3 regions of the Streptomyces griseiscabiei genome follow, and region 1 is predicted to be linked to each of the others. Evidence: riboswitches for the same ligand, from Rfam matches in the RefSeq annotation. Region 1 holds a riboswitch; each other region holds the start of a gene.
What was found. Region 1 has a riboswitch for cyclic di-AMP ahead of J8M51_RS21970 (M23 family metallopeptidase). Riboswitches for the same ligand answer to the same signal wherever they lie in the genome.
Positions count from the first base shown of each region.

Region 2: it holds a riboswitch for cyclic di-AMP, as region 1 does, so the genes downstream of both, J8M51_RS44800 (LysM peptidoglycan-binding domain-containing protein) here and J8M51_RS21970 (M23 family metallopeptidase) in region 1, are expected to answer to the same signal.
Region 3: it holds a riboswitch for cyclic di-AMP, as region 1 does, so the genes downstream of both, J8M51_RS10665 (C40 family peptidase) here and J8M51_RS21970 (M23 family metallopeptidase) in region 1, are expected to answer to the same signal.

Region 1 is NZ_JAGJBZ010000002.1:1,042,950-1,052,684, forward strand. It holds gene J8M51_RS21955 (DNA gyrase/topoisomerase IV subunit A) at 1-1,100, opposite strand, end outside; gene J8M51_RS21960 (M16 family metallopeptidase) at 1,483-2,859, shown strand; gene J8M51_RS21965 (M16 family metallopeptidase) at 2,856-4,244, shown strand; cyclic di-AMP (ydaO/yuaA leader) riboswitch at 4,493-4,666, shown strand; gene J8M51_RS21970 (M23 family metallopeptidase) at 4,679-5,467, shown strand; gene J8M51_RS21975 (GntR family transcriptional regulator) at 5,669-6,373, shown strand; gene J8M51_RS21980 (HPr family phosphocarrier protein) at 6,601-6,882, opposite strand; gene J8M51_RS21985 (bifunctional acetate--CoA ligase family protein/GNAT family N-acetyltransferase) at 7,084-9,735, shown strand, end outside.
Region 2 is NZ_JAGJBZ010000006.1:43,150-52,884, forward strand. It holds gene J8M51_RS44790 (cytochrome P450 family protein) at 1-1,096, shown strand, start outside; gene J8M51_RS44795 (transglycosylase family protein) at 1,302-2,381, shown strand; cyclic di-AMP (ydaO/yuaA leader) riboswitch at 2,557-2,737, shown strand; gene J8M51_RS44800 (LysM peptidoglycan-binding domain-containing protein) at 2,742-3,446, shown strand; gene eno (phosphopyruvate hydratase) at 3,849-5,129, shown strand; gene J8M51_RS44810 (FtsB family cell division protein) at 5,290-5,787, shown strand; gene J8M51_RS44815 (DUF501 domain-containing protein) at 5,852-6,394, shown strand; gene J8M51_RS44820 (Ppx/GppA phosphatase family protein) at 6,391-7,332, shown strand; gene J8M51_RS44825 (NAD(P)/FAD-dependent oxidoreductase) at 7,767-9,152, shown strand; gene J8M51_RS44830 (class I SAM-dependent methyltransferase) at 9,437-9,735, shown strand, end outside.
Region 3 is NZ_JAGJBZ010000001.1:2,478,286-2,488,020, reverse strand. It holds gene J8M51_RS10710 (helix-turn-helix transcriptional regulator) at 1-957, shown strand, start outside; gene bioD (dethiobiotin synthase) at 991-1,716, opposite strand; gene J8M51_RS10700 (adenosylmethionine--8-amino-7-oxononanoate transaminase) at 1,718-3,007, opposite strand; gene bioB (biotin synthase BioB) at 3,000-4,238, opposite strand; gene J8M51_RS10690 (8-amino-7-oxononanoate synthase) at 4,437-5,567, shown strand; gene J8M51_RS10685 (DUF397 domain-containing protein) at 5,625-5,849, opposite strand; gene J8M51_RS10680 (helix-turn-helix domain-containing protein) at 5,859-6,719, opposite strand; gene J8M51_RS10675 (ATP-binding protein) at 6,967-7,425, shown strand; gene J8M51_RS10670 (DUF6328 family protein) at 7,397-7,903, opposite strand; gene J8M51_RS10665 (C40 family peptidase) at 8,049-8,522, opposite strand; cyclic di-AMP (ydaO/yuaA leader) riboswitch at 8,526-8,696, opposite strand; gene J8M51_RS10660 (hypothetical protein) at 9,114-9,431, opposite strand; gene J8M51_RS10655 (ATP-dependent Clp protease proteolytic subunit) at 9,439-9,735, opposite strand, start outside.

The sequences.
Region 1 (9,735 bases):
AGGTAGACCTCCAGGAGCTCCTTGAGACCCAGGGTGAGGGGCTGGCCGTCCACCAGGGCCACGTTGTTGATGCCGAAGGACTCCTCCATCGGCGTCAGCTTGTAGAGCTGCTCCAGGACCGCCTCCGGCACGAAGCCGTTCTTGATCTCGATGACCAGGCGCAGGCCGTGCGCGCGGTCGGTGAGGTCCTTGACGTCGGCGATGCCCTGCAGCTTCTTCGAACCGACCAGGTCCTTGATCTTGGCGATCACCTTCTCCGGGCCGACGGTGAACGGCAGTTCGGTGACGACGAGCCCCTTGCGGCGGGCCGTCACGGTCTCCACCGCCACCGTGGCGCGGATCTTGAAGGTGCCGCGGCCCGTCGCGTAGGCGTCCCTGACGCCGGCGAGCCCGACGATCCGGCCGCCGGTCGGCAGGTCGGGGCCCGGGACGTGCTTCATCAGCGTGTCCAGGTCGGCGGCCGGATACCGGATCAGGTGGCGGGCGGCCGCGATGACCTCGCCCAGGTTGTGCGGCGGCATGTTGGTGGCCATACCGACGGCGATCCCGGACGCGCCGTTGACCAGCAGGTTCGGGAAGGCGGCGGGCAGCGCGACCGGCTCCTGCTCCTGGCCGTCGTAGTTGGGCGTGAAGTCGACCGTGTTCTCTTCGATCGACTCCGTCATCAGGCTCGTCGCGTCGGCCATCCGGGCCTCGGTGTACCGCATGGCCGCAGGCGGGTCGTCGTTGCCCAGCGAGCCGAAGTTGCCGTGGCCGTCGATCAGGGGGACCCGCATGGAGAAGGGCTGGGCGAGGCGCACCAGGGCGTCGTAGATCGAGGAGTCGCCGTGCGGGTGGAGCTTGCCCATGACCTCGCCGACGACACGGGCGCACTTCACATAGCCGCGGTCGGGGCGCAGGCCCATCTCGTTCATCTGGTAGACGATGCGGCGGTGCACCGGCTTGAGTCCGTCACGGGCGTCCGGCAGGGCTCGGGAGTAGATGACCGAGTACGCGTACTCCAGGAAGGAGCCCTGCATCTCGTCGACGACGTCGATGTCGAGGATCCGCTCCTCGAACGCGTCGTCGGGCGGCGGGGTCTTCGTGCTGCGGCGGGCCATCGCTGCCGGCTCCTCTTTTTCTGGTCGCTCACCTACGGGGGCGCTCACGTCTCCGGTTCACTCTCGGCGAGACGTGAACGGGATCTGACGCGCACCATTGTGGACTGCCGCACTGACAACCCCGACACGACCCGGCGCCGACCGCCGGGCACGCCCTCGCGGGCCGCCGCGTCAACCGTGTGCGCCGACTTTAACCAGAGACCGTCGGCGGCAACCCCCGTCTCGCTCTCGGCGTACGAGCCCCGGGAACTTCTCCGGGCGTCCGCGCGCTTGCATACAGTGGCAGGACCGGCAGGAAAACAGCGGTTTCCATGGCGATTCCACGAGGGACGGACCACGGATTCCGCGACCACAGCACAGCGATCGAAGGGACGTACCGCCCATGGGTCACACGGCCACAGCCGAGGCCGGCTCCGAAGGCCTGACAGTGAGGGAGCACCGCCTGGACAACGGCCTGCGCGTGGTGCTCTCCGAGGACCACCTGACCCCGGTCGCCGCGGTGTGCCTCTGGTACGACGTCGGTTCGCGCCACGAGGTCGAGGGCCGTACGGGTCTCGCCCACCTCTTCGAGCACCTGATGTTCCAGGGGTCGGGCCAGGTCAAGGACAACGGCCACTTCGAACTGGTCCAGGGCGCGGGCGGTTCGCTGAACGGCACCACCAGCTGGGAGCGCACCAACTACTTCGAGACCATGCCCACCCACCAGCTGGAGCTGGCGCTGTGGCTGGAGGCCGACCGCATGGGCAGCCTGCTGCTCGCGCTCGACCAGAAGAACCTGGACAACCAGCGGGCCGTCGTCAAGAACGAGCGCCGCCAGCGGTACGACAACGTGCCCTACGGCACCGCCTTCGAGAAGATCTTCCGTCTGGCCTACCCGGAGGGCCACCCCTACCGGCACACGCCGATCGGCTCGATGGACGACCTGGAGGCGGCCAGCCTGGAGGACGCCCAGCAGTTCTTCAGGACGTACTACGCGCCCAACAACGCCGTCCTGTCGATCGTCGGCGACATCGACCCGGAGCAGACCCTCGCCTGGGTCGAGAAGTACTTCGGCTCCATCCCCTCGTACGACGGCAAGCCCGTGCCGCGCGACGGCGCCCTGCCCGACATCATGGGCGAGCAGCTGCGCGAGGTCGTCGAGGAGAACGTCCCCGCGCGCGCGTTGATGGCCGCCTACCGGCTGCCGGAGGACGGCACGCGCGCGTGCGACGCGGCCGACCTGGCGCTCACGATCCTCGGCGGCGGCGAGTCGTCCCGCCTGTACAACCGGCTCGTCCGCCGCGACCGCACGGCCGTGACGGCCGGGTTCGGCCTGCTGCGGCTGGCCAAGGCGCCGTCCATGGCCTGGATGGACGTGAAGACCTCCGGTGACGTCGAGGTCCCCGTCATCGAGGCCGCCGTGGACGAGGAGTTGGCCCGGTTCGCCGCCGAGGGGCCCACGGCGGAGGAGATGGAGCGCGCCCAGGCCCAGTTGGAGCGCGAGTGGCTGGACCGCCTCGGCACGGTCGCGGGCCGCGCCGACGAACTGTGCCGGTTCGCGGTCCTGTTCGGCGACCCGAAGCTCGCCCTCACCGCCGTCGACCGCGTCCTGGAGGTGACCGCCGCCGAGGTCCAGGAGATCGCCAAGGCACGCCTGCGGCCCGACAACCGCGCGGTGCTCGTGTACGAGCCCGTCGCCGGCGACGGGGACGCCGAAGAGGACGCCACCGCGGCGGAGGCCGCCGAAACCACCGACGAGACCGAGGAGTCGGCGAAGTGACCGAGCTCGCGACCATGGACTTCCACCCGCAGCCCCAGGCCGGCGACGCCCGCCCCTGGGCCTTCCCGGCGCCCGAGCGCGGCACCCTGGACAACGGCCTGACGGTGCTGCGCTGCCACCGCCCCGGCCAGCAGGTCGTCGCCGTCGAGGTCGTCCTCGACGCTCCCCTGGACGCCGAGCCGGCCGGCCTCGACGGCGTTGCCACCATCATGACCAGGGCGTTCTCCGAGGGCACCGACAAGCACACGGCCGAGGAGTTCGCCGCCGAGCTGGAGCGCTGCGGCGCCACCCTCGACTCGCACGCCGACCACCCCGGCGTACGCCTGTCCCTCGAAGTGCCCGTGTCGCGGCTGGAGAAGGCCCTCGGGCTGCTCGCGGACGCGCTGCGGGCCCCCGCCTTCGAGGACAGCGAGATCGAGCGGCTGGTGGCCAACCGGCTCGACGAGATCCCGCACGAGACGGCCAGCCCGGGCCGCCGGGCCGCCAAGGAGCTGTCCCGCCGACTGTTCCCGGCCACCTCCCGGATGTCCCGGCCCCGCCAGGGCACCGAGGAGACCGTCGAGGGCATCGACTCCGCGGCCGTACGCGCCTTCTACGAGCGGCATGTACGCCCCGCGACGGCCACCGCGGTGATCGTCGGCGACCTCACCGACGTCGACCTCGACGCGCTGCTCGGCGACACCCTGGGCGCCTGGACCGGCTCCCCGGCCAAGCCGAGCACCGTGCCTGCGGTGAGCGCCGACGACACCGGGCGCGTGATCATCGTGGACCGTCCCGGCTCCGTGCAGACCCAGTTGCTCATCGGCCGGGTGGGCGCGGACCGCCACGACCGGGTGTGGCCGGCGCAGGTGCTCGGCACCTACTGCCTCGGCGGCACCCTCACCTCCCGGCTGGACCGCGTCCTGCGCGAGGAGAAGGGATACACCTACGGGGTGCGCGCGTTCGGCCAGGTGCTGCGCTCCGCGCCCGACGGCTCCGGTGTCGCGATGCTCGCCATCAGCGGCTCCGTGGACACCCCGAACACCGGTCCGGCGCTCGACGACCTGTGGACGGTCCTGCGCACCCTGGCCGCCGGGGGCCTGACGGACGCCGAACGCGACGTCGCCGTACAGAACCTGGTCGGGGTCGCCCCCCTCAAGTTCGAGACGGCCGCGGCCGTGGCGAGCACGCTGGCCGACCAGGTCGAGCAGTACCTGCCGGACGACTACCAGTCGACGCTGTACCGCCAACTCGCCGCCACCGGCACCGTGGAGGCCACCGCGGCCGCCGTGAGCGCCTTCCCGGTGGACCGTCTGGTGACCGTCCTGGTCGGCGACGCCGCGCAGATCGAGGAGCCGGTCAGGGCCCTCGGGATCGGCGAAGTCACCGTCGTACCGGCCGAGTAGAAGCACAGGCGGAGGCCGAGTAGAGGCCGAGTGGAAGCCGAGTAGATATCGGGCGGAAAGACACGCACATGTGAGGCCCTGGTGACTGAAGAGTCACCAGGGCCCACGTTTGTCCGTATTGATGGCGGAGGCGGTGTGTCTGACCTGTGGCGTAGTTAACAAATCCTGTGATCCGTTTGTTATTTCGAAGACGGCCCACTTAGCGTCGGTCCGGCTGTTCGTCAGATGTTCGCCGCAGCCGCGGCACCGGACAGTCATCGCCGAGTCCCCGTATGGCGCGAGCCAGGGGAGCCGGGGACCCACCGAAGTCCCTGGGGTGAATCGGGTGCCCTTCGCGAGCGACGCGAAACGGGGGGCAGCCGTAGGAGACCTTCCTGCTCCGAACCCGTCAGCTAACCCGGTAGGCGAGAGGGAAGGAAAGGACCAGCCACTTCATGGCGTTCACCCGCGCCCCCGGCAAGCACCGCCGTCCCGGCCGTGTGCAGCGCACGACCACGAGGAACGTGGGCGTCGCCGCTCTCACCACCACCGGTGTCTTCGGCACCCTGGCCGGCCCCGCGCTCGCCGCGGAGGAGCCCGCCGTCGAGCAGACCGGCCTGAACCAGATCATCACCCTCGGCGACACGGTCGCCGACCAGGTGGACGCGCAGGCCGCCGCCCAGGAGCAGGCCGCCGAGGTCGCCGCGGTCAAGAAGCAGGCGCAGGAGGCGGCCCGCAAGGCCGCCGCCGAGAAGGCCGAGCAGGAACGTGCCGCCGCCAAGGAGCGCGAGGAGATCAAGGCCCGTGCCGCCCGCGCGGCCGAGCGCGAGCGCCTCAACACCTACGTCGCCCCCATCAGCGGCTCCTACATCTCCACCGGCTACAAGACCGGTGGCGCCGTCTGGTCCTCCGGCAGCCACACCGGTGTCGACTTCCACGCCGCGTCCGGCACGGCCGTCCTCGCGGTCGGCTCCGGCACCGTCGTCGAGGCGGGCTGGGGCGGCGCGTACGGCAACAACATCGTGGTCAAGATGGACGACGGCACGTACACCCAGTACGGCCACCTGTCGTCCATCGGCGTCTCCGTCGGCCAGCGGGTCACCCCGGGCCAGCAGATCGGCCTCTCCGGGGCCACCGGCAACGTCACGGGCCCGCATCTGCACTTCGAGGCCCGGACCACGGCCGAGTACGGCTCGGACATCGACCCCGCCGCGTATCTGCGCTCGCACGGCGTCAACGTCTGACGGACCCAACCGCTTCCCAGGAGGCCCCGGCTCATCGAGCCGGGGCTTTCCTCGTTGTGCGAACCTCTTGTGACGCACCTCCTGTCCAAAAAATATCCCTGGATTCCGGTGCGCCATCGGAAATTCCGGCTCACTGCAATAGAGTCGCTGGAAGACACGTCAATCATCGACGTTTCACGGGGATTAAGGCGGAGGTCGGTCATGCGTATTCCGGCGCACTCGGTATGCACGGCGATCCGTGATGACATCGTCGCGGGTGTCTACGAGCGCGGCAGCCGTCTCACCGAGGAACTGCTCGCCCGCCGGTACGGCGTCAGCCGGGTCCCCGTGCGCGAGGCGCTGCGCACCCTGGAGGCCGAGGGGTTCGTGGTGACCCGCCGGCACGCGGGCGCGTGCGTCGCCGAGCCGACCGAGCAGGAGGCCGCGGACCTGCTGGAGATGCGCATGCTGCTGGAGCCGCTGGGCGCCGCCCGCGCCGCCCAGCGGCGTACGGAGGCGCACCTCAAGGTGTTGCGCGGCCTGGTCAGACTGGGCCAGGAGCGGGCCAGGAGGGGCACCAGCGACGATCTGCGCTCCCTGGGCGGCTGGTTCCATGAAACGCTCGCACAGGCGTCCGGCAGCCCCGCCCTGACCTCCACACTCGCCCAGCTGCGGCACAAGATCGCCTGGATGTACGCGGTCGAGGCGCCCGCCGACCCCGTGGAGTCCTGGGCGGAGCACGGCGGCATCGTGGACGCCGTCGCGCGCGGCGACAGCGACCGGGCCCGGACCATCACCTCCCTGCACACCGAGCGCGCCACCGCCGCGCACCGGCTCCGGTTTCCGGGCGGGGCCGCCGGGGCGGAGCGCCCCGACCGTGTGAGGACTTCGCAACACCCCGTAAACATGCAGAGCCTGCGGCATTAACACGGGAGCCGTATACAAAGACGTATGAATTCCGTGGGGCATTTTTCCTGCTGCCCGCAGAACGGAATAAGAGCGGATTCGTGGCGGATGCGAAGCGGATTCGGGATGAATAGGCGAAGGGCCCGCCCGATAAATCGGACGAGCCCTTCGGTGTGTGTGCGGATGATGCGCGCGGGAGGCTTTTCAGCCCTTTCCGTCACGGTCACCCGTCACGGTCACCCGGACGTTCAGACCGTCTCGGGGAGCTCTTCGAGCCCCTCGGCGACGAGCTTCGCCAGGCGGTCGAGCGCGATGTCCGCGCCCTCGGCGTCGGAGGCGAGCACGATCTCCTCGCCGCCCTGGGCGCCGAGGCCCAGGACCGCCAGCATGGAGGCGGCGTTGACGGGGTTGCCGTCGGCCTTGGAGATCGTCACGGGGATACCGGAGGCCGTGGTGGCCCGGACGAAGATGGATGCGGGGCGGGCGTGGAGGCCCTCGGCCCAGCCGACGTTGACGCGGCGCTCAGCCATGTTGATGCTGCCCTTCGGATGTCTCGGGTATCAAGAGAGGTCTAGACCAGGTTGTCTAGACCAGTTTCCCATATGGGGCGACGTACCGGAACGGGCCCACGGCCTGACCGCGAACCGGCTGTCGCGCTTGTGTCGTGCTTCTGTTGTGCCTCCCCAGACTGCCCCGCGCCGCATACGTACGCGAGCCGTACTCTGGGGCCCATGCAGACCTCGCCGGACCGGCACGAGTACCCCGCTCACTGGGAGGCCGACGTGGTGCTGCGCGACGGCGGCACCGCACGCATCAGGCCCATCACCGTCGATGACGCCGAGCGTCTTGTCAGCTTCTACGAGCAGGTCTCGGACGAGTCGAAGTACTACCGCTTCTTCGCGCCGTACCCTCGCCTGTCCGCCAAGGACGTCCACCGCTTCACGCACCACGACTTCGTGGACCGGGTGGGGCTCGCCGCCACGGTCGGCGGCGAGTTCATCGCCACCGTACGCTACGACCGCATCGGCGCCGACGGGATGGCCGCCTCCGCCCCCGCCGACGAGGCCGAGGTCGCCTTCCTCGTCCAGGACGCCCACCAGGGGCGCGGCGTCGCCTCCGCGCTCCTCGAACACATCGCCGCCGTCGCCCGCGAACGCGGCATCAGACGCTTCGCCGCCGAGGTGCTGCCCGCCAACAGCAAGATGATCAAGGTGTTCACCGACGCCGGGTACCAGCAGAAGCGCAGCTTCGAGGACGGCGTCGTCCGCCTGGAGTTCGGCCTGGAGCCCACCGACCGCTCCCTCGCCGTGCAGCGCGCCCGGGAGCAGCGGGCCGAGGCCAGATCGGTCCAGCGACTGCTCGCCCCCGGCTCGGTCGCCGTCGTCGGCGCCGGGCGCACACCGGGCGGAGTGGGCCGCAGCCTGCTCGCCAACCTCCGGGACGCCGGCTTCACCGGGCGGCTGTACGCGGTGAACAAGGCGCTCGGGGAGGACGACAAGGAACTCGACGGGGTGCCGGCGCACCGGTCCGTCACCGACATCGAGGGCCCCGTCGACCTCGCGGTCGTCGCCGTCCCGGCGGCCTACGTCCCCGAGGTCGTCGCCGAGTGCGGGGAACACGGCGTGCAGGGGCTCGTGGTCGTGTCCGCCGGATACGCCGAGAGCGGCCCCGACGGGCGCGCGCGCCAGCGCGAGCTGGTGCGCCAGGCGCGCAGCTACGGCATGCGCATCATCGGTCCGAACGCCTTCGGCATCATCAACACCGCTCCCGGCGTACGGCTCAACGCCTCGCTCGCCCCCGAGACACCGCGCTCCGGGCGCATCGGCCTCTTCGCCCAGTCCGGCGCCATCGGGATCGCCCTGCTGTCCCGGCTGCACCGGCGCGGGGGAGGGGTCACCGGCGTCACGGGCGTCTCCACCTTCGTGTCGTCGGGCAACCGCGCGGACGTGTCCGGGAACGACGTCCTGCAGTACTGGTACGAGGACCCGGACACCGATGTCGTCCTCATGTACCTGGAGTCCATCGGCAACCCGCGCAAGTTCACCCGCCTCGCCCGGCGCACGGCGGCGGTCAAGCCGCTCGTGGTGGTGCAGGGGGCGCGTCACGGTTCCGCGCCCCTGGGGCATGCCGTGCGCGCCACCCAGCTGCCCCACACCACCGTGTCCGCGCTGCTGCGCCAGGCCGGGGTGATCCGGGTCGACACGATCACCGAACTGGTCGACGCGGGGCTGCTGCTGGCCCGCCAGCCGCTGCCCGCGGGCCCTCGCGTGGCGATCCTGGGGAACTCCGAGTCGCTCGGGATGCTGACGTACGACGCGTGCCTCTCCGAGGGGCTGCGCCCGCTGCCGCCGCGGGACCTGACGACCGGGGCCTCGGCGCGGGACTTCCACGCGGCGCTGTCGCGGGCGCTCGCCGACGACTCGTGCGACGCGGTGGTGGTGACGGCGATACCGGCACTGGGGGAGAGGTCACCGGGAGACGCGGCCCTGGCGGAGGCCCTGCGCTCGGCCGCCGCGGCGAACCCCTCGAAGCCGGTGCTCGTGGTGCACGTCGAGCTGGGCGGGCTGGCGGAGGCGCTGTCGGCCGCGGCCAGCACGGCGCCTCAGACGAGCGGCGAGGCGCCCAGGGCCGCGGGCGACGCCCGTCGGCCCGACCCCGCGGAACGACCGCCCACCGAGGACGGCGCGGGAGCGGACGTCACACCTGCGCCCCCCTCCGACTCCCACCTCATCCCTGCCTACCCCGCCGCCGAGCGGGCCGTCCGCGCCCTCTCCGAAGCCGTGCACTACGCCCAGTGGCGGCGCGAGGCGGCGGAGCCGGGACGCGTCCCCGAGTTCGAGGACATCGACGAGAAGGGGGCGGCCGAGCAGATCGACGCGCTGCTCGCCAGGGGAGAGGGACTCACGCTCGGGGCCGAGGAGACGGGCGCGCTGCTCGGGCGGTACGGCATCCGGCCGCGCCAGGCGCGGCCCGCGCCCACGCCCGACGAGGCGGCGGACGCGGCACGGGCCATCGGCTATCCCGTCGCGCTCAAGACGACCGCCCCGCACCTGCGGCACCGCGCGGACCTCGGCGGCGTACGGCTCGACCTGGCGGACGAGGAGCAACTGCGGCGGGCGTACACGGAGTTGACCGAGCTGTTCGGCGGGCCGGAGGAGCTGCGTCCGGTCGTCCAGGGCATGGCGCCGCGCGGGGTCGACACGATCGTCCGGACCGTGGTGGACCCGGCGGCCGGAGCGGTGCTCTCCTTCGGGCTCGCCGGGCCCGCGTCGCAGTTGCTCGGGGACATGGCGCACCGCCTGATCCCGGCCACCGAGCGGGACGTGGCCTCGCTGGTCCGATCGATCCGGACGGCACCGCTCCTCTTCGGCTGGCGCGGCTCC
Region 2 (9,735 bases), on a different contig from region 1:
CAAGAACCCCGCGCATCACGACGAGCCCGCGCACGCCAAGGGGAAGACCGGTATCCCCGGTGAGCGCAAGGCCGAGTTGATGACGCATCTGCTGAACATCGATCCGCCGGACCACACCCGGCTGCGCCGGCTCGTCTCCAAGGCGTTCACACCCCGCCGGGTCGCCGAGTTCGCCTCCCGGGTCCAGGAGTTGACCGATCAGCTCATCGACCGGTTCGCGGAGAAGGGCGAGGCCGATCTCATCCACGAGTTCGCCTTCCCCCTGCCCATCTACGCGATCTGCGACATGCTCGGCGTCCCCCGGGAGGACCAGGACGACTTCCGGGACTGGGCGGGGATGATGATCCGGCACGGCGGTGGGCCGAGGGGAGGCGTCGCCCGGTCGGTCAAGAAGATGCGCGGCTATCTCGCCGACCTCATCCACCGCAAGCGCGAGGGTCTCACCGAACACCCCGCCCCCGGCGAGGATCTGATCTCCGCGCTCATCCGCGCCTCCGACCACGGTGAGCACCTCACCGAGAACGAGGCCGCGGCGATGGCGTTCATCCTGCTGTTCGCCGGGTTCGAGACCACCGTCAACCTCATCGGCAACGGCACCTACGCCCTCCTCACCCACCCCGAGCAGCGCGCCCGCCTCCAGGCGTCCCTGGCCGCCCGCGAGACCGAGCTGCTGGAGACCGGCGTAGAGGAACTCCTCCGCTACGACGGCCCCGTGGAACTCGCCACCTGGCGCTTCGCGACCGAGCCCCTCACCATCGGCGGCCAGGACATCGCCCCCGGCGACCCCGTCCTCGTCGTGCTCGCCGCGGCCGACCGCGACCCCGCCCGCTTCGACGACCCCGACACCCTCGACCTCTCCCGCCGTGACAACCAGCACCTCGGCTACGGCCACGGCATCCACTACTGCCTCGGCGCCCCCCTCGCCCGCCTCGAAGGACAGACCGCGCTGGCGACGCTCCTCACCCGCCTCCCCGACCTGCGACTCGCGGTGGATCCGGCCGATCTGAGATGGAGAGGAGGGCTCATCATGCGGGGGTTGCGCACGCTTCCGGTCGAATTCACCCCGCGAGAGCGGTCTGTGAGCAGCCCGGCATGAGCGGTACGTAGTAGTACCCAGGCAGCCTGTAGCACTACCCCATTCCGCGAAGGAAGATGACGCTCCCTCAAGTCTGTGATCTTCACGTGATCTGCGCTGCATTAACTTGTGACAACTGATCGACTGCGGCTACGTTCACACGTCAGTGCGAAGGGGGCACCACACCCTTCGCACAGGTCACTGCTGTCGTGTGAAAGGCAACCGCATGCTCTCCGGGAACGGTCGTCACCGTCGCCCCCGTCAGGCTCCGGCCCTCCTCGTCGCGGCCGGAGTGACCGGATCGGCCATCGCCATCCCACTCCTCGGCGCCACCGGCGCGAGCGCGGCCAGCGGAACCACCTGGGACCAGGTCGCGGAGTGCGAGAGCGGCGGCTCATGGAGCGCGGACACCGGGAACGAACGCTACGGCGGCCTTCAGCTGACCCAGGACAACTGGGAGAAGTACGGCGGTCTCGAGTACGCGACGACCGCCGACCAGGCCAGCCGCTCCCAGCAGATCGCGGTCGCCGAGAAGGTGCTCGCCGACCAGGGCGTCGGCGTCTGGGCCACCTGCGGACTGCTCCACAACCTCGGCGGCGACTCCGGTTCCGCCGACGTGGACACGGGGGTCGTGGACGACTCGACGAAGTCGGGGTCGGGGTCGGGGTCGGACGGCTCGTCCGAAAAGTCTGACTCATCGAAATCATCAGATTCATCCGCTTCATCGGATTCATCCGCTTCGACCGATCGGGACGACGAGGCCGACGGGGTCGACGGGTCCGGCGCAGCGGACGGGGCCGACTCGACCCAGTCGGCCGGTTCGGGCGATTCGGCCGACTCCGGTGCGTCGGGCGACTCGAACGCCGACGCCTCCGAGGGCTCCGCCAAGACCGAGAACGGTACCGAATCGGGCAAGTCGCCCCAGAGTGACAGCTCCACGGCTCCCGATGACGGCGACAGCGGTACCGGCCGTCACCGGGGCGCCAGCGCCGACGAGAGCGCCGGCGCCGACACGGGGGCCGGTACCGGCGCGGACGCGGCCGACGACGGCTCCCGTGCCGCCGACTCCAAGTCCTCCGGCCGGCACGCCTCCCGCGGCGGCGACACGGCGCGCGAGGCCGCCGACGGTGCCTACACCGTCCAGGCGGGCGACAGTCTGACGGGCATCGTGAACTCGCTCGGCCTGGACGGCGGGTGGCGCGGGCTGTACGCCGAGAACGAGGACACGGTCGGAACTGACCCGGACCTTATCCTTCCCGGTCAGACCCTCGAAGTCGGTGCCGAAACGGGCGAAAAGCAGCGGTAGTTCGGGTCATGGTTCGCCCCTGAATGCCCGTTTTGATCTACATGGGAGATGAATCACAGACCCCGTGATCGTCTTTGAAATTCGGGCAATCACCTGTTTACGGTCGTGACCGCTCGCCACAGCGGGCCCCTGCGGTCGTACGCCGAATCCTGCCAACGGCCGCAAGGAACAGTCGTCGCGTCAAGCGCCGTAGGCAGGAGCGGGGGACCCAAGGTAAGTGCCGGGCCCAGCGGTTCACGCTGGACCGGCTCGGGGTGAAGCCGCGTGAAGCGAGCCGGAAGGCGAGCGAGCGCGGCCGGGCAACTCAACCGGCCCGAACCCGACAGCTCACCTCGCAGGCGTCGGTGAGGGGATCTCTCCATGCTGTTCTCCAGCAAGGGCAAGCACCGTCGCCCGTCCAAGGCCGCTCGCGCCATCGCCGTCGCCGGTGTCACCGGCGCCGCCGCCATCGCCGCCCCGCTGATGGCCGCCGGCAGCGCCTCCGCCGCCACCGCCTCCGAGTGGGACACCGTCGCCCAGTGCGAGTCCGGCGGCGACTGGTCCATCAACACCGGCAACGGTTACTACGGCGGCCTGCAGTTCTCCGCCTCCACCTGGGCCGCCTACGGCGGTACGCAGTACGCCTCCACCGCCGACCAGGCGAGCAAGGCCCAGCAGATAGCGGTCGCCGAGAAGGTCCTCGCGGGCCAGGGCAAGGGTGCCTGGCCGGTCTGCGGCACCGGCCTGTCCGGCGCCTCGTACGACGGCGCCGCCGCCTCCGGCGGCAACACGAACTCCGGCTCCACGCAGCAGAACACGCAGAAGAGCACGGAGAAGAGCGCGCAGAAGAGCACCGAGGACACCCGCGCCTCCCGCTCCTCCGAGCGCGCCACCGTCGAGACCCCGACCGGCAAGAAGGTCAAGAAGGGCGACGGCGAGTACAAGGTCGTCAAGGGCGACACCCTCAGCGGCATCGCCGAGAAGAAGAACGTCAAGGGTGGCTGGGAGAAGCTCTTCGAGCTGAACAAGGACATCATCGACGACGCCGACTTCATCTACCCGGGCCAGCAGCTCCACCTGAGCTGACCCGTCGAAGCCGGTGGGGACGGATCCGGCTCGGTGAGGGCGGGTCGGGCTGGGCCGAAAAATCCGGCCGCTCCCCAGCTGAACCACAGCCCGCTCACATCCGTGTCCTCCATAGTGAAGGCCTCGTGAGGGCCGTCCCCCCGTCCCCACGGGCTCCCCGCTCCGGTGCGCATTCCCCCGTACGCACCGGGGCGGGGCTTTTCTCTGTCCGGAGAGAGGGCCGTTCCCCCTTCTGTTCACTTTCTCGCCCACCCCCCTTTGTTCCGGCAGGGAACAATGGGTACCGTCTGTCTGTCCACGGGACGGTCGGTCGGCTGCCGACGGCCCGGGGGCGGTTAGGCTCTAGTCGCAAGGCCCGCGGGCCCCGCACTTTCAGCGTCACATCCCATGAAGGAGATGCTCGTGCCGTCCATCGACGTCGTCGTAGCCCGGGAAATCCTGGACTCCCGAGGCAACCCCACGGTCGAGGTCGAGGTCGGCCTCGACGACGGCAGCACGGGTCGTGCCGCCGTTCCGTCCGGCGCCTCCACGGGTGCCTTCGAGGCCATCGAGCTGCGCGACGGTGACCCGAACCGCTACCTCGGCAAGGGTGTCGAGAAGGCCGTCCTCGCGGTCATCGAGCAGATCGGCCCGGAGCTCGTCGGGTACGACGCCACCGAGCAGCGCCTGATCGACCAGGCCATGTTCGACCTGGACGCCACCGACAACAAGGGCTCCCTCGGCGCCAACGCCATCCTCGGCGTCTCCCTCGCCGTCGCCCACGCCGCCTCCGAGGCCAGCGACCTCCCGCTCTTCCGCTACCTGGGCGGCCCGAACGCGCACCTGCTGCCCGTTCCGATGATGAACATCCTGAACGGCGGCTCGCACGCCGACTCCAATGTGGACATCCAGGAGTTCATGATCGCCCCCATCGGCGCGGAGTCCTTCTCCGAGGCCCTGCGCTGGGGTGCCGAGGTCTACCACACCCTCAAGAAGGTGCTGAAGACCAAGGGCCTGTCCACCGGTCTCGGCGACGAGGGCGGCTTCGCCCCGAACCTGGAGTCCAACCGCGCCGCGCTCGACCTCATCATCGAGGCCATCAAGCAGGCTGGTTACGTCCCCGGTGAGCAGATCGCGCTCGCGCTCGACGTCGCCGCGTCCGAGTTCTACAAGGACGGCAAGTACGAGTTCGAGGGCAAGTCCCGCTCGGCCGCCGAGATGACCGAGTACTACGAGGAGCTCGTGGCGGCCTACCCGCTCGTCTCCATCGAGGACCCGCTGTTCGAGGACGACTGGGCCGGCTGGAACACCATCACCTCGAAGCTCGGCGACAAGGTCCAGATCGTCGGCGACGACCTCTTCGTCACCAACCCCGAGCGCCTCGCCCGCGGCATCGAGGAGGGCTCCGCCAACGCCCTGCTCGTCAAGGTCAACCAGATCGGTTCGCTGACCGAGACCCTGGACGCCGTCGAGATGGCCCAGCGCAACGGCTTCAAGTGCATGATGTCCCACCGCTCCGGCGAGACCGAGGACGTCACCATCGCCGACCTCGCCGTCGCCGTGAACTGCGGCCAGATCAAGACCGGCGCCCCGGCCCGCTCGGACCGCGTCGCCAAGTACAACCAGCTGCTGCGCATCGAGGAGATCCTCGACGACGCCGCGGTCTACGCCGGCCGCAGCGCCTTCCCGCGCTTCAAGGGCTGAGCCGCTCCAAGGGCTGAGCCGTTAAGGGCCCGGCCCGCGCCAGTCGTACGTACGTCCCCGTACCGGTCCCGTACCGTGTGCGGGGACGTACGCGCGTGGGAGACACGTACACGCGGAAGAAGGCAGCAGCAGAAGGCAGCAGAAGAAGGGGAAGCGGGACATGGCCGTGAAGGACCGGGACCGGGACCGTTTCTCCACCGCGACCCGGCTGAAGGTGCTCGGTGAGCAGACGGCCGCGCGGGTCTACCGCTCCCAGGCCAAGCGCCAGGTCCGGCGCTCCCGGCTGACCGGCCGGGCCGCGCTCCTCGCCCTCGTCCTCTGCTCGATGATCGTGGCGCTCGCCTATCCCATAAGGCAGTACGTCTCCCAGCGCGCCGAGATCGCCGACACGCGGAAACAGCGCCAGGAGGCGCGCGAGCGGGTCGAGGAGTTGCGCGACCTCAAGGCGCGCTGGCAGGACGACGCGTACGCCGAGCAGCGCATCCGGGAGCGGCTGCACTATGTGATGCCGGGCGAGACCGGCTACACCATGATCGACCCGGACGCGGCGAAGCAGTCCCGTACGACGCAGGGAGCGGCCGACCGCCCCTGGTACACCAATGTCTGGGACGGGGTCGACAAGGCCGACGCCGCCGACAGCCGAACGGTCACCCCGTGATCGTCACCCCGTGACCGTGAACCGATGAACCGCTGAGCCACACCGAGGACTTGAGTAGCAGGTTATGCAGACCCCTCCGCCGCCCACCCCGCGCACCGAGCCGACCGACGCCGATGTCGAGGCGTTCCAGCAGCAGTTGGGCCGCCCGCCGCGCGGCCTGCGCGCGATCGCGCACCGCTGCCCCTGCGGACAGCCGGACGTCGTCGAGACCGCGCCGCGCCTGCCGGACGGTACGCCCTTCCCCACGACGTACTACCTGACGTGCCCCCGCGCGGCCTCCGCGATCGGCACGCTGGAGGCGAACGGCGTGATGAAGGAGATGACGGAACGCCTGGCGACCGACCCCGAACTGGCCGCCGCCTACCGGGCCGCGCACGAGGACTACATCGCCCGCCGCGACGAGATCGAGGTCCTGGAGGGCTTCCCGAGCGCGGGCGGCATGCCGGACCGGGTGAAGTGCCTGCACGTCCTCGTCGGCCACTCGCTGGCCGCCGGTCCCGGCGTCAACCCGCTGGGCGACGAGGCGATCGCGATGCTGCCGGAGTGGTGGGCCAAGGGCCCGTGCGTGGTGCCGGCGGCGGAGTCCGCGCAGGGGGAGGACGCGTGACCCGGGTCGCCGCCGTCGACTGCGGTACGAACTCCATCCGGCTCCTCGTCGCCGACGCCGACCCCGCGACCGGTGAACTCCTCGAACTGGACCGGCGGATGACCATCGTCCGGCTCGGCCAGGGCGTCGACCGTACGGGACGGCTGGCCCCCGAGGCGCTGGAGCGGACCTTCGCGGCCTGCCGGGAGTACGCGGCCGTCATCAAGGAGCTGGGTGCCGAGCGGGTCCGTTTCGTGGCCACCTCCGCCTCCCGTGACGCCGAGAACCGGGACGACTTCGTGCGCGGGGTGTTCGAGATCCTGGGCGTCGAGCCGGAGGTGATCTCCGGTGACCAGGAGGCGGCGTTCTCCTTCACCGGTGCCACCAAGGAGCTGACGGGCCGCACCGACCTCGCCCGGCCGTATCTGGTCGTGGACATCGGCGGCGGCTCCACCGAGTTCGTCGTCGGCGACGACCGGGTGCGCGGCGCCCGGTCCGTGGACATCGGCTGCGTCCGGCTGACCGAGCGGCATCTCGTCCGGGACGGCGTGGTCGTCGACCCGCCCGCGCCGGAGCAGATCGCCGCGATCCGCGCCGACATCGAGGCCGCGCTCGACCTCGCCGAGCGGAGCGTGCCGCTGGGCGAGGCGCACACCCTGGTCGGGCTCGCCGGATCGGTCACCACCCTGTCCTCGATCGCCCAGGACCTGCCCGCGTACGACTCGGTCGCGATCCACCACTCCCGGATCTCCCACGACCGGGTCCGCGAGATCACCGAGTGGCTGCTGCGGTCCACGCACGCCGAGCGGGCGGCGGTCCCGTCGATGCATCCGGGCCGGGTGGACGTGATCGCCGCCGGTGCCCTGGTGCTCCTGTCGATCATGGAGCGGATCGGGGCGGCGGAGGTCGTGGTGAGCGAGCACGACATCCTCGACGGGATCGCCTGGTCCCTGACCTGAGACCGAGAATTTACTACTCGCCGGTAGCCTCGCTTGAGCTGTGCGGATAACGTATGAGCGCGCCCGAGGGGTGCTCCGGCACCTCTCGCGGACCCGGCGCCGAGAAACTTCGTGAAGTTCTTCACAAGAGAATCGCCCCTGTTGAGCGATGTTTTGAGGCTTCACGGAGGGTTCCGGGGCTCCGGGGGGTCAACAGGGCGTCCCCGGCGGGCTTTCGCGGGGGTCTCGTCCGTGTGAAACCGAAGGGTGGTCCAGAGCCTTCGAGAGGCCGGAACGGCAGTTCACGCGCCCTTGACAACGGTCAAACCCCCCGGCCGGTCCCCTGGTGGAGCGGGCCCTCGCCCAAGGGGGTCGCGCAGTGTAGCAGAGGGGGTGGGGAAGCTTGTGAAGGGGCGCACGAGCGACCCCCGTATGGCGGGTACATACTCGATGGCATGAGCACCACGGAGCGTCCCAGGATCCTCGTAGTAGGCGGTGGGTACGTAGGCCTGTACGCAGCTCGGCGCATCCTCAAGAAGATGCGCTACGGCGAGGCGACCGTCACGGTCGTCGACCCCCGGTCGTACATGACCTACCAGCCCTTCCTCCCCGAAGCCGCCGCCGGCAGCATCTCCCCCCGGCATGTCGTCGTCCCGCTGCGACGCGTGCTGCCGAAGGCGGAGGTCCTCACCGGTCGGGTCACCACCATCGACCAGGACCGGAAGGTCGCCACGATCGCCCCGCTGGTCGGCGAGGCGTACGAGCTGCCCTTCGACTACCTGGTGATCGCGCTCGGCGCGGTCTCCCGCACCTTCCCGATCCCCGGCCTCGCCGAACAGGGCATCGGTATGAAGGGCATCGAGGAGGCCATCGGCCTGCGCAACCACGTCCTCGAACAGCTCGACAAGGCCGACTCCACGACCGACGAGGACGTCCGCCGCAAGGCGTTGACCTTCGTCTTCGTGGGCGGTGGCTTCGCCGGCGCCGAGACGATCGGCGAGGTCGAGGACATGGCGCGCGACGCCGCGAAGTACTACAAGAACGTGTCCCGTGAGGACATGCGCTTCGTGCTCGTCGACGCCGCCGACAAGATCCTCCCCGAGGTCGGCCCGAAGCTCGGCAGCTACGGCAAGGAGCACCTGGAGGGCCGTGGGGTCGAGGTCTACCTCAACACCTCGATGGACTCCTGCGTCGACGGCCACGTCGTGCTGAAGAACGGGTTGGAGGTCGACTCCAACACGATCGTCTGGACCGCCGGCGTCAAGCCCAACCCGGTCCTCTCCCGCTACGGCCTCCCGCTCGGCCCCCGCGGTCACGTGGACGCCTCGCCGACCCTCCAGGTCACCGGCACCGACTACATCTGGGCCGCCGGCGACAACGCCCAGGTCCCGGACGTCGCCGCCCGCAAGGCCGGCGTCGAGAACGCCTGGTGCCCGCCGAACGCGCAGCACGCGCTGCGTCAGGCCAAGGTCCTCGGCGACAACGTGGTCTCCGGCATGCGGGGCTTCCCGCAGAAGGAGTACGCGCACTCCAACAAGGGTGCGGTGGCGGGCCTCGGCCTCCACAAGGGCGTCGCGATGATCGTCATGGGCAAGATGAAGATCAAGCTCAAGGGCCGTCTGGCCTGGTACATGCACCGTGGCTACCACGGTCTGGCCATGCCGACCTGGAACCGCAAGATCCGCGTCTTCGCGGACTGGACGCTCGCGATGTTCCTCAAGCGCGAGGTCGTCTCCCTCGGCGCCATCGAGACTCCCCGCGAGGAGTTCTACGAGGCGGCGAAGCCGGCGCCGGTCGCTGCCGCTCCGGCCAAGACCGAAGAGAAGGCCAAGGCCTCCTGACCCGCTGATCCATCCGAAGGGCCTCCCGCCATCCGTGGTGCGGGGGGCCCTTCGGTGTGCGCGGGAGAACTCGGGGGTGCGGGTTCTTCGGCGGGTGCGCGTCCGGTGGGGCTTCTCGCGCAGTTCCCCGCGCCCCTGAGAAGCAGGGGCTGCGCCCCGTGCTTCTCAGCCCGCCCCGCCCGCACCCGGACAACACACCCCGCAGCGGGACTACGACAGGCACCCGCACATGTTTACGTTTGGCGTTGGACATTCCGGGATCTCTTGTCACGGAGGTGTGCGCCATGCAGGACGCCGCGTCGCGGCTGAAGACCCTGTTCGAGCAGGTGTCGGGGGCCCCGCTCCCGGTCCGGCTGCGGGCCTGGGACGGATCGACGGCCGGCCCGCCGGAGGCCCCCGCCCTGGTGGTACGGAACCGCAGGGCCCTGCGCCGGCTGCTCTGGAAGCCCGGCGAGCTGGGCCTCGCCCGTGCCTGGGTCGCCGGTGACCTCGGCGTCGAGGGGGACCTGTACGCCGTACTGGACCTGATGGCCGGCCATGTGTGGGAGCGGGACGAGGACGCCCGGAGCCTCACCGACGCCCT
Region 3 (9,735 bases), on a different contig from region 1:
TTCCGGGCCTACGCCGAGTTCTGGACCGGACGCCCCAAGGCCGCCGAGGCCGCCGCCCTGGACGCCCTGCGCCAGGCGCACGCCACCGGGCAGGACAACGGCGCCTGCCATCTGCAGGCCGCCCTCGCGATGTTCGCCGCCGTCACCGGCGACGAGCAGGTGTGCCGGGAGCGCGCCGAGTCCGCCCGCGCCTACGCCCTGGAGCGCGGCCTCGGACTGCCCGCCGCGCTCGCCATCTTCGCCCTCGCCTTCCTCGACCTGAGCACCGGCCGGTACGCCGCCTCGGCCGCCCGGCTCCGCGCCCTCGCCGGGTTCGGCCCCGGACACGGCCACCGCGCCATCCGGCACCTCGCCACCCCGCACTACGTCGAGGCCGCCGTCCGTACCGGCGAGACCCGGGTGGCCGTCGCCGCGCACGCCGACTACGACCGCTGGGCCCGCACCGTCCGCAGCGCCGACGACCTCGCCCTCAGCGCCCGCTGCCGGGCCCTCCTCGCGACCGGGGAGGAGGCCGTCGAGCACTACCGCACCGCGCTCGACCTGCACGCCTCCGGCACCCGTGACTTCGAACGCGCCCGTACGGAACTCCTGTTCGGCAGCGCCCTGCGGCGGCTCCGCAACCGCACCGAGGCCCGCGACCGGCTGCACAGCGCGCTGGAGGCCTTCGACCACTTCGGCTCACCGCACTGCGCGGCCCAGGCCCGTGCGGAGCTCCGGGCCCTCGGGGAGCGCGCCCCCGCCGCGCCCGGCACCGAGGATCTCGCCGCCCGCCTCACCGCCCAGCAGCTGATGATCGCCCGCATGGCGGCGGAGGGCGCCACCAACCGGGAGATCGCCGCGCGGCTGCTGCTGAGCCCGCGCACGATCGACCACCATCTGCGGGGGGTGTTCTCGCGGTTGGGGATCAGGTCGCGGATCGAGTTGGTGCGGTTGCTGGGTGAGCAGTCGGCGCCGTGACAGCCGCGCCCCTGACGGGGCGCGCGGTCGGCCTCAGACGTCGGCGGAACCCTGCGCCGCCGTGAAAGCGGCGGCGTCCCACGCGCCGCCCAACCGCGGCGCCAGCCAACCCGTGGACGCCACGCGGAAGTCGGCCGGGGCCAACGCCCCCGCCCCCGCGGGCACCGCCCCCAGCAGCGGAGCGTTCGCCACCACCGGCAGGTCCGCCAGGTTGCAGCGGCACGCCAGGTCCGGCGAACCGGGCCAGCTGCCGATGACGACGCCCGCCAGCTCCAGCTCCCGCGCGGCGAGTTCGCGGGCCGTCAGCTCGGTCGTGTTCAGCGTGCCCAGCCCGGCCGGGGCGACCAGCAGGACCGGCGCCGCGAGCAGCCGTGCCGTGTCCGCCAGGGTGCCGCCCGCCTCGTCGAACCGGACGAGGAGGCCGCCCGCGCCCTCGACCAGGACCAGATCGTGGTCGACGGCCAGCTTGGCCGCCGCCTCGGCGACGTCCTCGGGGTGCACGGGCGGCAGCCCGGACCGCCGGGCCGCGGTCCCCGGGGCCAGGGGCTCGGGATAGCGCGCGAGCTCACGCGCCGTCACGGTCCCCGCGAGCCGGGCCACCTCGTCCGCGTCGCCGCGCTCGTCCGGCCGTACACCCGTCTGCGCGGGCTTGAGCACGGCCACGGACCGCCCGGCAGCGACGGCCGCCGCCGCGACGGCCGCCGTGACGACCGTCTTGCCGACCTCCGTGCCCGTCCCCGTGATCACCAGGACCGTCATGTCATCCCTCCCGCACGGCCGCGCACACCGCGCGCGCGATCCGCGCCACGTCCTCGTCGCCCGTGACGTACGGCGGCATCGTGTAGACGAGATCCCGGAAGGGCCGCAACCACACGCCCTCGCGGACCGCGGCCGCCGTCGCCGCCTCCATGTCCACCGGGTGGTCGAGCTGCACCACACCGATCGCGCCGAGGACGCGCACGTCCTTCACCCCCGGGACCTCGCGCGCCGGCGCGAGCCCGTCGCGCAGCCCCGTCTCGACGCGCTTGACCTCGGCGAGCCAGTCCTGACCGAGCAGCAGCTCGATCGAGGCACAGGCGACGGCCGCGGCCAGCGGGTTGCCCATGAAGGTGGGCCCATGGGCCAGCACCGGCACCTCGCCCCGGGAGATCCCGTCGGCCACCCGGGCGGTGCACAGCGCCGCCGCCATCGTCAGATAACCGCCGGTCAACGCCTTGCCGACACACATCACATCCGGCGTCACCGCCGCGTGGTCGGCCGCGAACAGCGCGCCCGTGCGCCCGAACCCGGTCGCGATCTCGTCGAACACCAGCAGCACGTCGTGCGCGTCGCACGCCTCGCGCAGCACCCGCAGATACGCGGGGGAGTGGAACCGCATTCCGCCCGCGCCCTGCACCACCGGCTCCACGATCACGGCGGCCAGATCGTCGGCGTGCCGTTCGATCGCCGAGCGCAGCTCCTGCGCGTACGCCTCCTCGTACTCCACCGGCGGCGGGTCCACGAACACCTGCCGGGGCAGGACGCCCTGCCACAGCTCGTGCATCCCGCCCTCGGGGTCGCACACCGACATCGGCTGCCAGGTGTCCCCGTGGTAGCCGCCGCGCCAGGTCAGCAGCCGCTGCTTGCCGGGACGCCCGAGCGAACGCCAGTACTGCAGGCACATCTTGACCGCGACCTCGACGGAGACCGACCCCGAGTCGGCGAGGAACACATGCTCCAGGCCCTCGGGGGACAGATCGACCAGGTGCTTCGCCAGCCGTACGGCGGGCTCGTGGGTGAGCCCGCCGAACATCACATGACTCATCCGGCCGAGCTGCTCGCGCACCGCCTCGTTCAGGACGGGGTGGTTGTAGCCGTGGATCGCCGACCACCACGAGGACATGCCGTCGACCAGCTCGCCCGAGCCGTCCGCGAGCCTCAGCCGGACCCCGCTCGCCGACTCCACGACGAGCGGGTCCCGCCGGCCCGGCATGGGCCCGTACGGATGCCACACATGCCGCCGGTCCAGCTCCAGCAGCTCCGGCACGGTCAGGTGGGGCTGATCAGGCATTGGGCGCGAGATCGGTGCCGGCACCCCGACGGCGTACGGCCACGAGATCCGTACGGGCCTCTCCGGCCGAGGTCTCGGCGGCCGGGGCCTCGGCGGCGGAACCGCACACCCCGCCCCCCGCGTGCGACCCGCAACCCGCGCCCGCGTGCGACCCGCAGCCGCCCTCGGCGTGCGACCCGCACCCGGCGCTCTCCCGCGACCCGCAACCCCCACCGGCGGCGACGTGCGCCCGGTGCTCCGGCAGGGTCACCTGGTCGGTGCCCTCCACCTCGAAGCCGGCGTCCGCGATCATCTCCAGGTCGGCCTTCCCCGCCTGGCCCTCGCTGGTGAGGTAGTCGCCGAGGAAGATGGAGTTGGCCAGGTGTAGGGCGAGCGGCTGCATCGTGCGGAGGTGGACCTCCCGGCCGCCCGCGATCCGCACCTCGCTGTCCGGGCAGACGAACCGGACCATCGCCAGGATGCGCAGACAGCGCTGCGGGGTGAGGTTCCACTCCTTGGCCAGCGGAGTGCCCTCGAACGGGATCAGGAAGTTCACCGGCACCGAGTCCGGGTCCAGTTCGCGCAGCGAGAAGACCACGTCGACCAGGTCCTCGTCGCTCTCGCCCATGCCCGCGATCAGCCCGGAGCACGCCGACAGACCGGCGGCGTGCGCCTTCTGCACGGTGTCCACCCGGTCGGCGTAGGTGTGGGTGGTCGTGATCTCGCCGTAGGTCGCCTCGGACGTGTTCAGGTTGTGGTTGTAGGCGTCCGCGCCCGCCTCACGCAGCCGTTCCGCCTGTCCGTCGGAGAGCAGGCCCAGACACGCGCAGACCTCGACGCCCTCGTTCTGGTCCTTGATCGTCCTGATCGTGTCGGAGACCCGGGCCACGTCCCGGTCGGTCGGACCGCGCCCGGACGCCACCAGACAGACCCGCTTGGCACCCCCGGCGAGCCCGGCCGCCGCGGCCTTGGACGCCTCGTCGGGCTTGAGCCAGCTGTACTTGAGGATGCCGGCGGTGGAGCCGAGCCGCTGGGAGCAGTAGGAGCAGTCCTCGGGGCAGAGCCCGGACTTGAGGTTGACCAGATAGTTCAGTTTCACCCGGCGCCCGTACCAGTGCCGGCGCACCTTCCCGGCCGCGGCCACCACGTCCAACAGCTCGTCGTCGGAGGTGCCGAGGACGGCGAGCGCCTCGGCACGGCTCAGCGGCTCGCGCCGCAGCCCCTTGTCCACCAGCGTGTTCAGCAGGTCCATGAGAGCCGATCCTGTCCTACGGGACCGCTCCCGGCCAAGGAGAGTTCGGACAACAGAGTGGGATCGGCGTGTGGGTATCACCACATCGTGGGCGGCCGGTCCTGCCGTTAGTGTCTGTGCACTGCCTACAAAAGCCCCCACCGGGACCGTCCACGACGGCCCGGCGCGCCGGGGTGCCCACACCACCCCGGAGGACCCATGGCGTTCGGCTGGATCGACGAGCAGGCCTCGGCGCGCCGCCGGGCCGGGCTCGTACGGACCCTGCGGCCCCGCCCCGCCGACTCGCCGCTGCTGGACCTCGCGAGCAACGACTACCTCGGTCTGGCCCGGCACCCCGAGATCACCGAGGGCGCCGCCGAGGCCGCGCGCCGGTGGGGCGGCGGGGCCACCGGCTCCCGGCTCGTCACCGGCACCACCGAGCTCCACGGCGAACTGGAACGGGAACTGGCCGACTTCTGCGGCTTCGAGGCCGCCCTCGTCTTCTCCTCCGGCTACGCCGCCAACCTCGCCGCCGTCACCGCGCTCGCCCCGCACGGCTCCCTGATCGTCTCCGACGCGGGCAACCACGCCTCCCTCATCGACGGCTGCCGACTGGCCCGGGGCACCACCCAGGTCGTCGCCCACGCCGACCCGGAGGCGGTCCGCAAGGCGCTGGGCACGGGCGGCGGGGCGCCCGCCGTCGCCGTCTCCGACACCGTCTTCTCCGTGGACGGCGACGCCGCCCCGCTGGCCGCCCTCGCCGCCGTCTGCCGGGAGTACGGCGCCGGGCTCGTCGTCGACGACGCCCACGGGCTCGGTGTGCTGGGCGACGGGGGCCGGGGCGCGGCGCACGCGGCCGGGCTCGCGGGCGACCCCGACGTGGTCGTGACGGTCACCCTGTCCAAGTCGCTGGGCAGCCAGGGCGGCGCCGTCCTCGGCCCGGCGAAGGTCATCGACCACCTGGTCAACGCGGCCCGCACGTTCATCTTCGACACGGGCCTCGCCCCGGCCGCCACCGGCGCGGCGCTCGCCGCGCTGCGGCTGCTGCGCCGCGAGCCGGAACGGGCGGCGCGGGCCCGGGAGGTGGCGCGGGAGCTGCACACACGGCTGACGGCGTCGGGCCATGAAGCGGTGCGGCCCGACGCCGCCGTGGTGTCCGTACGCGCGCCGTCGCCGGATCAGGCGGTCCGGTGGGCGGCGGACTGCCGGGCGGCGGGTCTCGCCGTCGGCTGTTTCCGCCCACCGTCCGTGCCCGACGGCGTCTCAAGGCTGCGGTTGACCGCCCGCGCGGATCTCACACAGGGGCAGATCGACCGAGCCGTGGGGATCATCGGCGATACGCGACCGTGAGTCGGCGTCCCGGCCGAGCGTCGCCGCAAGCGGAAGTGCGCACGCTGCCGGTGGTGGTCACCGCAGCGTGGTGATGAATCCCTCCCAGGCGTCGGGGTCGAACAGCAGGGCGGGCCCCGCCGTGTTCTTGGAGTCGCGTACGGCCACCAGACCGGCCCAGCGGCCGGACCCGGGACGGGCCGTCTCCACGCAGTTGTTCATTCCGGTGCTGCGGCTGCTGCGCAGCCATCGCACTTCGCGCAGTTCGGTACTGGTGGGTACGTTCCGAGGCAGTGCGGACATGGTGCCTCCTTACGCGCCGGCGGCTAGCCCGGCGATGTAATCCAACGAGTCCTCGGGCGAAAGGGCGTGGATCTGAAGGGCGTTGAAGGCCTCGACATACGCCTTGAGGTCTTCTTTCCGTTCGAGGTAGAGGCTACTCGTCAAGTGGTCGAGAACAACCACGTCCAGATCAGATGTGCTCCGAAATGAGAAAATTACGAAAGGGCCGGTGAGGCCGATATGCGCCCCGGCAGTGAACGGGAGCACCTGCAGTCGCACTTGGGGAAGGCGCGCCGCCTCCACCAGACGGACCAGCTGCCGGGTCATGATCTCGGGGCCGCCCACCTCACGTCGGAGAACGCCCTCGTCGAGCACCGCGCTCAGCCGCATCGGCGGGCTCCCGCGCAGCACTTCCTGCCGCGCGAGCCGCACCTCCACGAGCGCGTCGATTTTGTCGTCTTCCAGCCCCTCCACCGCGGCCCGGGTCACCGCCCGCGCGTACTCGGGGATCTGCAGCAGTCCCGGCACCACCGAGGTCTCCAGCGTCCGCATCCCGCCGGCCTGGGACTCCAGACTGATGAAGTCCCGGTACGTCGGCGGCAGTACACCCCGGTACGCGTGCCACCAGTTGTGCCGCCCGCCGCCGTCCTCGGAGCCCGCGAGCGCCAGCAGCAGTTCCCGTAACTCCGTGTCGTCGACCCCGTAGGCGTCCAGCAGCCTGCGGACGTCCGCGGGCTTCACCCCGCTGGCGCCCGTCTCGATCCGGCTCACCTTGGACTGGTGCCAGCCCACGCGATGGGCCGCCTCGATACTGGTGAGCGCGGAACGGGTGCGCAGGACACGCAACTCGGCACCGAGCTTGCGGCGGCGCACCGCCGGACCGTACTGCATGGGATTCTCCTTCCGCCCGGCGCGCGAAGTCGGGGTGACGACAGAGGATGGACGAAACCCTCACCCAAATACGGTCGGCCGTCGGATAGTTCACCGCTTCGAGCGACAGATATATGCATATCTTGGTGGATCGCCACCCGTGACGGCCCAGGTAGTGGCAGTCTGGCGCGAAGCACCAGTCCGGGACCGTAGTCGAACCATCCGCTCCCTGTCGGACACCGGTCCCGTGGGAAAGGGACGCCTCGCCATGGCAGATCACCTGGAAGCATCCGTCACTCTGCCGAGCGATCCCGCCTCGGTGTCCGCGGCCCGGAACTACGTCGCCAGTGTGCTCGCCGAATGGGGCCTGCCGGGCGACACCGACATCGCGGACACCGTGCGCCTGATCGTGTCCGAACTCGCCACCAACGCCGTCCAGCACACCCTGGGCCAGTCGCCCACGTTCACCGTGGACCTCGCGCTCGACCGGGACGAGCACTTGCGCATCGGCGTCACCGACAGTCACCCACGCTTCCCGAAACGGCTGCCGGCCGCCGTCCAGCAGGACAACGGCCGGGGCATGGTCATCATCCGCTGGCTGACCGCCGAGTGCGGCGGCAGGCTGAGCGTCAGACCCACACGGGAGGGCGGCAAGACGGTGGCGATCGAACTTCCGTGGACGGTTCCCGTCCAGCCGGTCACGGCCGGCGGTCCGCAGGAGACCTGAGGGAGTGCGCGCGTCCCACCAGCCGCGGCAGCACACCCCACAGGAACACACATCCGACGAGGGTGCCGGCCCCGGCGGCGATGCCGGCCGCCCGGTCGAGCGTCACATCCACGACCAGCAGGACGGATCCGGCGAAGGCGAGGATCAGCACCACCAGGCCCGCGCCGGCCAGCCGGGAGGAGACCCGGACGATGACGGGCTTGGCGTTCTGCCCGAAGAGCGAACGGTGCAGTGCGGCCGGGGCGGTGAAGAGGGCCGCAGCGAGGACCGCGAGGAGCAGGGTGGTGACATAGGTGGCGCGCTGCACGGAGTCCAGCTCCGGGAAGCGCGGGGTGAAGGCCAGCGTCAGCAGGAACGCGAAGAGGATCTGCACCCCCGTCTGGGTGACCCGCAGCTCCTGGAGCAGTTCGGAGAAGTTGCGGTCTGCGCGTTCGAGGGGGGTCTCGTTGCGTGCGGGGACGGTGTGTTCGTCGGCCATGGGCGGACGGGTAACCAGATCCGGCCATGGCACGCCTGTTCGAGGCGTGGTCGCCGGTGGGATGCCGGTCGGGGGCGCCCGTTGGCGGCACCCGTCGAGGGCGCCCGTCGGGGGCGGCGGAGCCTCCGCCGCCCCCGACGGTGGGTCAGCGGACCCGGCCGTACCAGACGTTCTTCGTCCAGAGCTTCTGCAGCCGGACGATGTCACCCGTCTTCGGCGAGTGCCAGATCTTTCCCTTCCCCGCGTAGATACCGACGTGATAGACGTTCGAGCCCGAGTGGAAGAAGACGAGGTCTCCGAGCTTGCGGCTGCTCGCGGAGATGTGCTTCGTCTTGTTGTACTGCTGCTGAGCAGTACGGGGCAGCTTCTTGCCCGCCTTCTTGAACGAGTAGAGCGTCAGCCCTGAGCAGTCGAACCTGCCCGGGCCCGTGGCGCCGTACTTGTAAGGGGAGCCCTTCTTGGAAGCCGCGACCTTGAGTGCCTTCGACGCCACTGTGGCGGCCTCGGCGCCGGATGCGGCGCCCGGGACCACGATGCTGCCGCTCACTGCGGCGATGGTGAGAGCCGAGGCCGTGCCGGCCCGGGTCAACAGCGACGGGACACGATTCAGCGCAGACATGCGCAACCCTTCGTCAGCCGCCTGTGAAGGATGACCTGTCGGATTCGGGCTGGCGAAGTTGCCCGGCCGCTGACGCGGCTTCACCCCAAGGGCTGCTCGGCCCGGTCATGGCTTGACCGTTCCGGCGACCCGTCGTGCTTGGGTCCTCCACTCCTGCCGATGCACTCCTGTCGACCGGTCATCCGGGTAGCGGCAGGACTCGGCGTCCACCCGGATCGCCCCGCCGCTGCGGCGGGGGCTTGTCGTCAGGAAGGGATCTTGGCGCACGGACGTCCGAAAATCCCAACGGAACCGTGGATTTGTGGTCTTACTCACCACTCGACCGTTCGGGTGGACAGAGCCTTTTCGGCTGTTGTGTCCCACTGGTCGAGGAGGTCCGCACCAGCACCGGAATGAGGCGTTCCGGCCATGTACCAGGCATGTTGCGCAACTTCACAGGTCCTCATGACGTATGGGCCGATGGGTCGATCACGGTAGGCCGTCCGGAGGGCGGGAAACCCGGACCGGACGCTCCGTCAGTAGTACGGCGAACGGCCCGGGATCGGTTCAGACGGCCGAGCGGTCCCGTGCGGGGGAGGTGAGTTCCTGTGCTCAGGCGGGCGAGTCCTCCGGCTCCGGGGGCAGGGCCACGCGGCCGGCCCGTCGTTCGCCGTCGAGGACCCGCAGCGCCCGCGCGAGGGTCGGGGCGTGCACCTCGTTCTCCCCGCGCCTGTGCATCAGTTCGAGCGCTTCGCGCAGTGCGATCGCCTTGGCGACGAGCGCCTGCGCCGCGCGCAACCCGCGGTAGGTGTCGCCCGGGCGAGCCGGATTGATCCGGCCGAGCAGATCGACCACGTCCAGGTAACGGTCGATCAGCTCCGCCTCGGCGCGGGTGAGCGCGGGCAGCGGCGGCAGTTCCGGTGGCAGCATCCGCGCCTCACCTCGCGCCGGGGAGCGGGTGGGAGCTCCTGCGGCTCGGGATCACCCGGTCGGCCAGCCCGTACGCCACCGCCGCCTCGGCGTCGAGGAACTTGTCCCGCTCGATGTCGGCGCCGACCCGCTCCGGGCTCTGCCCCGTGTGCCGGACGAGCATCTCCTCCAGCATCCGGCGGTTGCGCGTCAACTCCGCGGCCTGGATGACCAGATCGCTCGTCTGCCCCTCGATCCGGCCGCTCACCTCCGGCTGATGGATCAGCACGCGTGCCCCCGGCAGCATGAACCGCTTGCCGGGCGT